Regions from separate parts of the Paenibacillus sp. 11B genome, predicted to be linked through region 2. Evidence: riboswitches for the same ligand, from Rfam matches in the RefSeq annotation. Region 2 holds a riboswitch; each other region holds the start of a gene.
The links. A riboswitch is a leader RNA that binds a small molecule or an ion and turns the genes downstream of it on or off. The one in region 2 is predicted to bind thiamine pyrophosphate.

Region 1: another riboswitch for thiamine pyrophosphate. It lies ahead of Q0V21_RS23195 (ABC transporter ATP-binding protein); the one in region 2 lies ahead of Q0V21_RS29750 (ABC transporter substrate-binding protein).
Region 3: another riboswitch for thiamine pyrophosphate. It lies ahead of Q0V21_RS01975 (thiamine phosphate synthase); the one in region 2 lies ahead of Q0V21_RS29750 (ABC transporter substrate-binding protein).
Region 4: another riboswitch for thiamine pyrophosphate. It lies ahead of thiC (phosphomethylpyrimidine synthase ThiC); the one in region 2 lies ahead of Q0V21_RS29750 (ABC transporter substrate-binding protein).

The regions. Positions count from the first base shown of each region.
Region 1 covers NZ_JAUKNS010000005.1:243,080-245,281, reverse strand. Annotated here, with positions in the region: gene Q0V21_RS23200 (ABC transporter permease) at 1-265, opposite strand, end outside; gene Q0V21_RS23195 (ABC transporter ATP-binding protein) at 279-1,046, opposite strand; TPP riboswitch at 1,216-1,318, opposite strand; gene Q0V21_RS23190 (radical SAM/SPASM domain-containing protein) at 1,647-2,202, shown strand, end outside.
Region 2 covers NZ_JAUKNS010000009.1:172,152-174,353, reverse strand. Annotated here, with positions in the region: gene Q0V21_RS29750 (ABC transporter substrate-binding protein) at 96-1,136, opposite strand; TPP riboswitch at 1,362-1,474, opposite strand; gene Q0V21_RS29745 (NAD-dependent epimerase/dehydratase family protein) at 1,530-2,202, opposite strand, start outside.
Region 3 covers NZ_JAUKNS010000001.1:446,660-448,861, forward strand. Annotated here, with positions in the region: gene thiO (glycine oxidase ThiO) at 1-563, opposite strand, end outside; gene Q0V21_RS01975 (thiamine phosphate synthase) at 568-1,158, opposite strand; TPP riboswitch at 1,476-1,585, opposite strand; gene Q0V21_RS01980 (ABC-F family ATP-binding cassette domain-containing protein) at 1,711-2,202, opposite strand, start outside.
Region 4 covers NZ_JAUKNS010000011.1:8,168-10,369, forward strand. Annotated here, with positions in the region: gene thiC (phosphomethylpyrimidine synthase ThiC) at 1-1,273, opposite strand, end outside; TPP riboswitch at 1,641-1,754, opposite strand; gene Q0V21_RS31355 (IclR family transcriptional regulator) at 1,873-2,202, opposite strand, start outside.

The DNA.
Region 1 (2,202 bases), on a different contig from region 2:
TATGCATGCCTGTCGCAAGTGCAATTCCGGCACCAATGGACAAGCCAAAACCAACGACAACCTCCATCAAGGTAGCAGGTAAATGTGTAGCCAACAGGAGTCGGCGATGCTCATATAGCGAACTGGCAATTGCCGTAGGGGCTGGAATGATGAAGGAGGGCACCCATCCCATATTCACAATCCACTCCCAGATGACGAGCAGTAACAGCATGAGCAAGAGAAACAGACCATAACGGGCAAGCCAACGCTTTACACTATCCTTCATGCTGCATCTCCAGTTACCGTTTCGCATGCAATTGTTCCTCCAGTAGTCGTCTCATCTGAACGAGAGCCGGTTCATAGATCATGTCTGAATGTCTTGGACGCGGCAAAGGTACCGTTATATCCTGCAGCTGTTGGCTTTGTCCCCCTGGAGTTAACAGGATAATTCGATCACTGAGCAGCAAGGCTTCTTCAATATCATGCGTGATGAACAACACGGTTTTGCCCAAACTTCCCCAGAGTTCTAGCAGCCAGCGATGCATCTCCCGTTTGGTCAGGGCATCGAGTGCACCGAATGGTTCATCCAGCAGCATCAGCTGGCCGCCTGTAAGCAGGGTGCGCAGCATTGCGACTCGCTGCCGCATGCCGCCGGACAGTTCGTACGGATACGCATGCGCGTAGCCGGATAAGCCAAATCTGTCGAGGCCAGCCAGGATGTCCGCCTGCGTCTTTGCCTTGTCCTGCCGCCCTGAAGCAAGTTCGGAGGGGAGCATGCAATTCTCCATGACGGTTCGCCAAGATAACAGGAGGTCCTTTTGCGGCATGTAGGCCACGCGTCCAAGCCGCTCTCCTTCGCGAACCCACGGAATTTCGATGGTTCCGTGGGTTGGCTCAAGCAAGCCTGCCAGCAGCTTGAAGAGAGTGCTTTTACCGGAGCCGCTGGAACCGATGAGGGAGACGAATTCGCCTTCCGCTACACGCATCGACACATTGGAGAGCACGGGGGAATCCCTTTTTTTCGGGAAAGCAAAGCTCATGTTGTGAATGGTTATGTCGTTATCCATCTCGTCCCGTTCCCCCTTCTGATTCAAACTTCAAACTGCGGGATCTTTAATTACACCTTCTGATCTGCCGCAGAACGCGAAAAAGACCCACCCATTTCCAGAGAAATGAGTGGGTCTATACGTTCAATTCATATTAAATTTCATCATTAACATGAAAAAATCCGCTTACGGATAGGCCGCTCCACTTCCCTCCGCTGGTATAATCCAGATCAGGTTCAAAGGGTCCGAATCGTTCGATTCGTCTCAGCCGCAAGGCTCCCCTAGTGCAATGTTCAAGATATGCAGTTGTGTGTTCAGCATATATCACATGCAAGTGGAATGTAAAGAGGGCGTCCTAAAAGAAGTGCGAGGAATGTGAGTTAGGAAAGTAACCCAAGATTCTAACCGTTTGAATGAACAGCGAATTAAGCTCTTCGATCAGAAGGGCAACTGCTCAGATGTACAAGTAAGAAGACGCCCGGGAAGGGAGGAAAAGAAAATTAACATGCGGGTCGATTTACCTTGGCTCTCTAACCCGATATAATAGTGGTGGCACATATGGGCCGGATCATAAATGAGGGTGGGACTGTTCTCCCTCCTGAGCAGAATGGGGACCCCGAGTTGAAAACGTTCAAGAAAGTATATATTGAGATCACAAGTATATGTAATCTGGCATGCAGCTTCTGCCCGCAGACCAAACGTGCCAAAAATTTCATTGACCCTGAAGTCTTCAACAATATATTGGATCAGATCAAACCCCATACCAAGCATATTTATTTACATGTCAAAGGTGAGCCGCTGCTTCATCCCAAAATTGATTTGTTACTCGATTCCGCGCATGAGAAGGGGTTCAAGGTTAACATTACGACGAATGGTACACTGCTGCCCAAGACCCAACACAAGTTGCTCGGCAAACCGGCGCTGCGTCAGATGAACTTTTCTTTGCACAGCTTTGATGGACACGAAGGTTCGACAGATCGTGAGGGCTATCTGGGCAATGTGTTGTCTTTTGTCCGGGAAGCAGTGAAGCACAATGTTATTATTTCTTTCCGTCTCTGGAATCTGACACAGGATAACTTCACAAATGCCCAGATGAACCGTAACCGGGAGACGCTGGAGGTTCTTGAACGGGAGTTTAATCTGGATTTCCGCATTGAGGAAAAGGTGGTGCCAGGCA
Region 2 (2,202 bases):
TTTCTTTAAGAAAGCTTTTAGGCGACCGCTTCGCTTCTTCAGATGGGTTCTGCACTCTTCGTTCTGGTGTAAAAAAAGTTAAACTTAAACAATTTTTATTGGGGTAAGAACTCGTTTGTATACGCTTTGGACACATCTACCTGCTCATCGAGCAGTTTTTTGCTAAACATCCAATCCGTGTAGTTCTGCCATACTTCCTGCTTCTGCTCACCCCAGCGTGGTGCGTCATCCTGATATTTTGGACTCAGCCATTTCTGGCTCGCGAGTACAAGATCCTTGTCCAGATCCGGTACGGCCTTGATCAGAATGTTGGCAGCTTCTTCGGGATGTTCAATCGCGTATTGATATCCTTCGGAAGTCGCTTTCAAGAACGCTTTAACCAGCTCGGGATCATTCTGAATCGTCTGTTCATTCGTCACAAGCACAGGTGTGTAGTAATCCAGGGCTTCGGAATAATCCTTCACATACAGCATGTCGATCGGCTCGCCGCGAAGTTCGGCTTCAATGCCCGTCCACGCGTAGAAAATCCAGGCAAAATCGATATCGCGTTTCACAGCTGTGAAAAAGTCTGCATCGCCCATGTTAATATTTTTCACTTTGGATACATCCGCACCTTCGCCTTCCATAATGGACTGCATTACGGCTTCTTCTACCGGGGAGCCCCAGCCACCATAGGTTTTGCCTTCGAAATCTTTGGGAGACTTGATGTTCCGATCTACCGGAGCAGCAAATCCGGATGTATTATGCTGAATAACTGCAGCGATGGACACGAGCGGTACGCCCTGTGTGCGGGCCTGGGTCACACTCTCCTGATAACTTACGCCAAAAGGCACTTCGTTCGAAGCAACCATGGTATCCGCGCCTCCGGTACCTGGCTGAACAATCTCCACATTTAAGCCTTCAGTTTTATAAAAACCTTGATCTACGGCCGCATACAGGCCGGTATGATTCGTATTTGGTGTCCAGTCCAGTACCACTTTAATATCCTTGAGGGCTGCATTGTCACCCTCACTGCTGTTTTCGGTGTTGCTTCCGCTGTTCTCTCCTGAAGGTGCAGCTTCTTTGCTGCCGCATGCGGCCACAGTTACCAGCAGCACACACAAGAGCAGCAATCCCATCATTTTACGCCATCTCATCTTCATTTCTCTCCTTCATATTGTCCGGCCAGTGGCGCGGGGTGCTCCTTGGCTTCATATCCAAGCTTCTTGCATAAATCGACAGATTTATACCAGCTATGATCCGGATGACGTCACTTTTTTTAGCTCTCTGGCTATAAAAAGAACATTAAAAAAGCGCCCCGTTAATCCGGGACGCGTGCAGGCGTTAGAGATGTGGCACTCAGCAAAGAGGCTGGGCTGGGCCAATTCGATATACTCCGATTCCTACGCTGGCATGATCCAGATCAGGTCTAAGGGTCAGTATCTTGGTGGGATACACTCTCAGCCGGCCTATTCCGACTCCCCTGGGAAACTATGAAGTTACGGGCATTACTAGGTGTAATTATAGGCCAGAGGCCGTTGCATGTCCAGTCAGGAACTGGATGGAGGGACGAATCGTGGCGAATCATATAAGGAAATCTGGCTGAGTGCAAAAGCATCGGATTTCGGGTCATACCCCACCTGTTTCTGCGTGGTTTCCAGATTCAAGCGTTTAAACCGATTATTCGAGATCCCATGCAGTATGGTAAAGGGCTCCAGATCTGTAGCTATAATCGATTTGAACACCAGATCACACAAGTCAGCCGGACTAATATACGCGCTCATATCACGAGCCTCCAGCGGCGGCCCATCCGGTTGGAAATCATCATATGCCCCAATACGTATTGCAACACTTTGTAACCCCTCGGTATAAGCAAAATAGGAGGCGAGCGATTCACCAAAACATTTACTAACCCCGTACAAATTCCGTGGGCGTGTTGGCATGTCCGGATAGATCTGGGCATCAATGGGATACCCTTCGATCGTCTGTGCACTGCTTGCCAGGATGACTCTTCGTACGCCTTGATCCTTGGCCGCACGGAATACATTAAATGTACCTTTGATATTGATGTCCAATAAGGATTCATAGAAGCCGGCATACGGGGAGGGGGCTCCCGCCAGATGTACAACCACTTCCATACCTTCACAAGCTTGCTGACAAGCTTTGGCATCCGTCACATCCAGTGCCATGATCTCATGGCCTGTCCCAGAATACGTATGCAGT
Region 3 (2,202 bases), on a different contig from region 2:
TGCGTTAGATTGACAGGAAGAACCTCGCTCTCGGAAGGTCTGTAATATGCGCCATACGTATCCCTGTTTAACCATGATGCTTCTTGTTGGACAGCCACTCGATCCCACCAAATATGTTCTGTAGAAAAGGAAGACGATCGTTTATTCTTGTAGCTGCTGACCTCACTGTATGAACGAAAAGGAGTAATAAATCCATGCTGTTGCAAACCCATTTCCACTCCGCTAAGTGAATGGATTCGCTCCTTCTGCTCGTGAAGTAATGCTCTGCTCTGCCGCGCAAGCTTCGCCATCACAGCATGAGTGAATTCCTCACTGTCCGCAGCAAGCATCCCGGCAGCTGCACAGGAAGTTCCCCCGCCTATTCTTGCACGCTCAACCAGAAGAACGTCGTGACCGCGGGTGGCGAGTTCACATGCAATGGCACTACCAATAACTCCTCCACCAACAATAATCGTTTCCGCATGAAGCTTGCCTCGAATCTCTGTTCCACCTTTACTCCTGAATACTGTTCCTGGATGATAACCCGAACGATTCCTGCTCTGGCTTCTTGCTTCCTCTCTCATGTTCTCATCTCCTTGGTTCGGCGTTCTCTGAATCCCTGATTGCCTGCCGCAATGAAGCGGCAGCCAGCTCCGGCTTGCTGTTCATCCAAATGGTTGAGATTACCGCAGCACCTTTGGCACCCGCAGTACGAATAGCCCTGATATTCTCCGGTCTAATCCCGCCAATCGCAATCACTGGAATCGAAACATTGGAGCATACTTCAGCCAACGCAATAAGACCTCTAGGTTCGCAATTCGGTTTACTATCGGATTCGTATACATGCCCGTAAAAGAGATAATCGGCTCCACGTTCTTCTGCAACTTTTGCTTCTTTCAGAGAATGAACTGACACGCCTACACGAAGCCGGTTCAGTCGATTTAACTCAGCCAGATCATAGCCTTCAATAGCTGCTTGACCCCAATGCACACCACCCAACCACGCATGTTGAGCCAGCTGATCTAAGCCGTTCATAACGATTCGTTTAGATGGAACACCTTGTGTTTTTAGACTTTGCGCCCAATACATCTGCTGCTCTAGGGTCAGCTTTTTTTCCCGAATGTGGATATAATCGATCCATCGCCATACTTTCTTAGCCGTATCTAGAAAAGAGTACATGTCTCCCTTACCTAGCGAAATGACATGCAGTTCAAATGATTGTGCTCCTACATGTTCATGGAAGATTGCCGTCCTGTTCGCCCTCCTCTTGCGTGCTTTAAGCTGGTATAAAACAACAAAAAAAGCCACTCCCGTAGAGGAGTGGCCACGAATTTAAAATTCATGATCAACTGAATGACTGTCGCATGCAATTACTCTATACATAACGTATAACCAACTATAAAAACCATCCATAGTCGCAACGTAGTATACCTAGAAACCGCATGATTCATCTTGCAGGCAATATCGCAAAGTCAACGATAACGCCCTTTGTCATTAGCTGAAACGCGCCACTTCCCTACGCTGGTATGATCCAGATCAGGTGCAAAGGGTCCGGAATCGCATTCTTCCATCTCAGCCGCATCGTGCGGCCCCCCTAGTGTTCATATGAAGCTGTAGCCTATGTTACCATAGACATCTTTTTTTGTCACCGTACATTTTCCATTTATTACGTTCTTTATCCATTGCTGAAGACAATCTAGTTATCGAAATAGCTCGTCTGGTATGAAGTAACTATTGTTTCTCGGACCACGCCTCAACATCCCACGTTTTGGTTACCCAGCCTTCATAAAATTCAGGTTCATGGGATACAAGCAGCACGGTACCCTTGAATTCTTGCAGGGCACGTTTCAGCTCTGCTTTGGCCGTCACATCCAAATGGTTCGTAGGCTCATCGAACAAAATCCAGTTGCTTTCACGCATCAGAAGCTTACACAAACGAACCTTCGCTTGCTCTCCACCACTAAGCGCGTTAAGCGGACGGGTGATATGCTCATTTTTCAATCCACAACGTGCAAGATGGCCCCGGACTTCATTCTGTGTCAGATGAGAGAATTCATTCCAAACATCTTCGATCGGGGTAATATTACCTGCACGTACTTCCTGTTCGAAATAAGCGGTTTCCAGATAATCACCCAAGAAAGTCTTACCACTGAGGGGTGGAATTTTCCCCAAAATGGTCTTGAGCAGTGTTGATTTACCTACACCGTTACATCCAACAATGGC
Region 4 (2,202 bases), on a different contig from region 2:
GCGCTTCCTTGCAAATCTCCATTTGCAGATCGACATTCTCCTTGATCTTGTGCATCGGCACATGTCCCGGACCTTCGATCATCACCTGCACATCATGCTTCCAGGCGATTTGTGTCAGTTCACCAAGCGTAGCCAGTTCCGCCATCTGGGCTTCGTCATTAGCATCGTAGATGCTTCCTGGGCGCAGCCCGTCTCCAAGAGAGAACGCCACGTCATACCTTTTCATAATCTCGCAGATTTCTTCAAAATGGGTATACAGAAAATTCTCCTGATGATGCGCAAGGCACCATGCTGCCATGATGGACCCGCCCCGTGACACAATGCCTGTCATGCGCTTGGCGGTCATCGGGATATAACGCAGCAGCACGCCTGCATGGATCGTAAAGTAATCCACGCCCTGCTCTGCCTGCTCAATGAGCGTGTCACGATACAACTCCCAGGTCAGTGCTTCGGCTTCACCATTGACCTTCTCCAGCGCCTGATAGAGCGGCACCGTTCCGATCGGTACCGGAGAATTGCGGATGATCCATTCCCGAGTCGTATGAATGTCCTTGCCTGTGGAAAGATCCATCACCGTATCTGACCCCCAGCGTACCGCCCAAGTCATCTTCTCCACCTCTTCCTCGATAGAGGACGATACGGCAGAGTTTCCGATGTTCGCATTAATCTTCACATGAAAATGACGCCCGATCAGCATCGGCTCACTCTCCGGGTGATTGATGTTCGACGGAAGGATCGCCCTGCCACTCGCCAGCTCCTGTCGAACAAACTCCGGCTCCACGCCTTCACGAATGGCTGCGAACTCCATCTCCGGCGTGATGATTCCCTGTCGTGCATAATGCATCTGGGTCACGCTGCGCCCAGCTATTCCTCGCAAGGGTTGACCACGCAACCCTGGATACTCCTCGGCTCCAGCTCGCTTCCATCCTGGCTTCAGACCGTTATCTTCCGGCTTTACCGTCCGTCCCCGGTAAGCTTCAACATCTTCACGCTCCGTAATCCATCGCGTACGCAGCGCTGGCAGACCTGCGCGGATATCGGCATGAAATCCGGGATCGGTCATCGGCCCGCTCGTATCATAGACACGCAGCGGTTCGTTATGCTCCACTCCTTGGGGAGTATTCGTGTCATGAAGGGCAATTTCACGCTCCGGTACAGCAATGTCCGGTCGAGAGCCATAAATGTAAACTTTGCGGCTGCCCGGGAAGGGCTGAACCCGTCCGGTCGCCCCTTTTTCTTTTGCCAACTGCTGATCCTGCTCGTCCTGTCCCATCGTTCTGTTCCCTTTACTCATCGCTCTTGTCTCCTCCTCATTGGTGATCGTCTGGATTAAAATGCTTGCGCACTTGTCCCGAATCATCCACAACATAGATAAAGAAAGAGCGACCATACGACAGAAAGCAGGGACATCACATTTAGTAATACGTAGGCAGTGAATGCAAATGAACTCTATCCCAGAAGCTTGGCAGATGCTCCCCGGTACTTTGCCCAAAAGCAGTTCTGGCAGCTTCTTCCGCCTGTTTACTATATAAAAAAAGCCGGTTCCCAAGGGAACCGGCTTATGTCCATCACCAATAACGCACCTTATAAAGGCTCCATAGCGGAGCCCATCCATAGGTCACATCATGTGGTGTTCGTGGTCGTATCGCCGATTACTTCCCTACGCTGGTATGATCCAGATCAGGTGCAAAGGGTCCGGAATCTCATGCGATTCCGTCTCAGTCCGGACAATTCGGACTCCCCCAGTAACGTTAACAAGTTGCAGCATTTAAGCCGCAAATGCATATTCAATTATGCTGGCCCCGTTAGGCCGTCCATTACAGAGTAGCGCAACCGAATCATAAAAACAACCTTTATATTCAGAAAATAAAATCAGGATAACATGAGTCCCATCTGTGTAGCAGCCTCCTTCAGCACAGGTGCGTATTCATGCAACGTCTCCTGGGAAAGGCGACTAACAGGCCCGGATACCGACAAGGCAGCAGCGATGTTGCCTTTCCGATCCAGGATGGGGACAGATACTGCCGCAGCTCCCGGTTCACGTTCCTCATAACTTGTTGCGTAGCCATATTCCAGAATGTCTTTCATCTGTGCCAAATATACTTTGGGATCGATAAATACCGGCCATTCCGGTCCATTCATCAGATCTTCACGGTCTTCCTCGGTGGCAAAAGCCATGAGCACTTTGCTGGACGCTCCAAC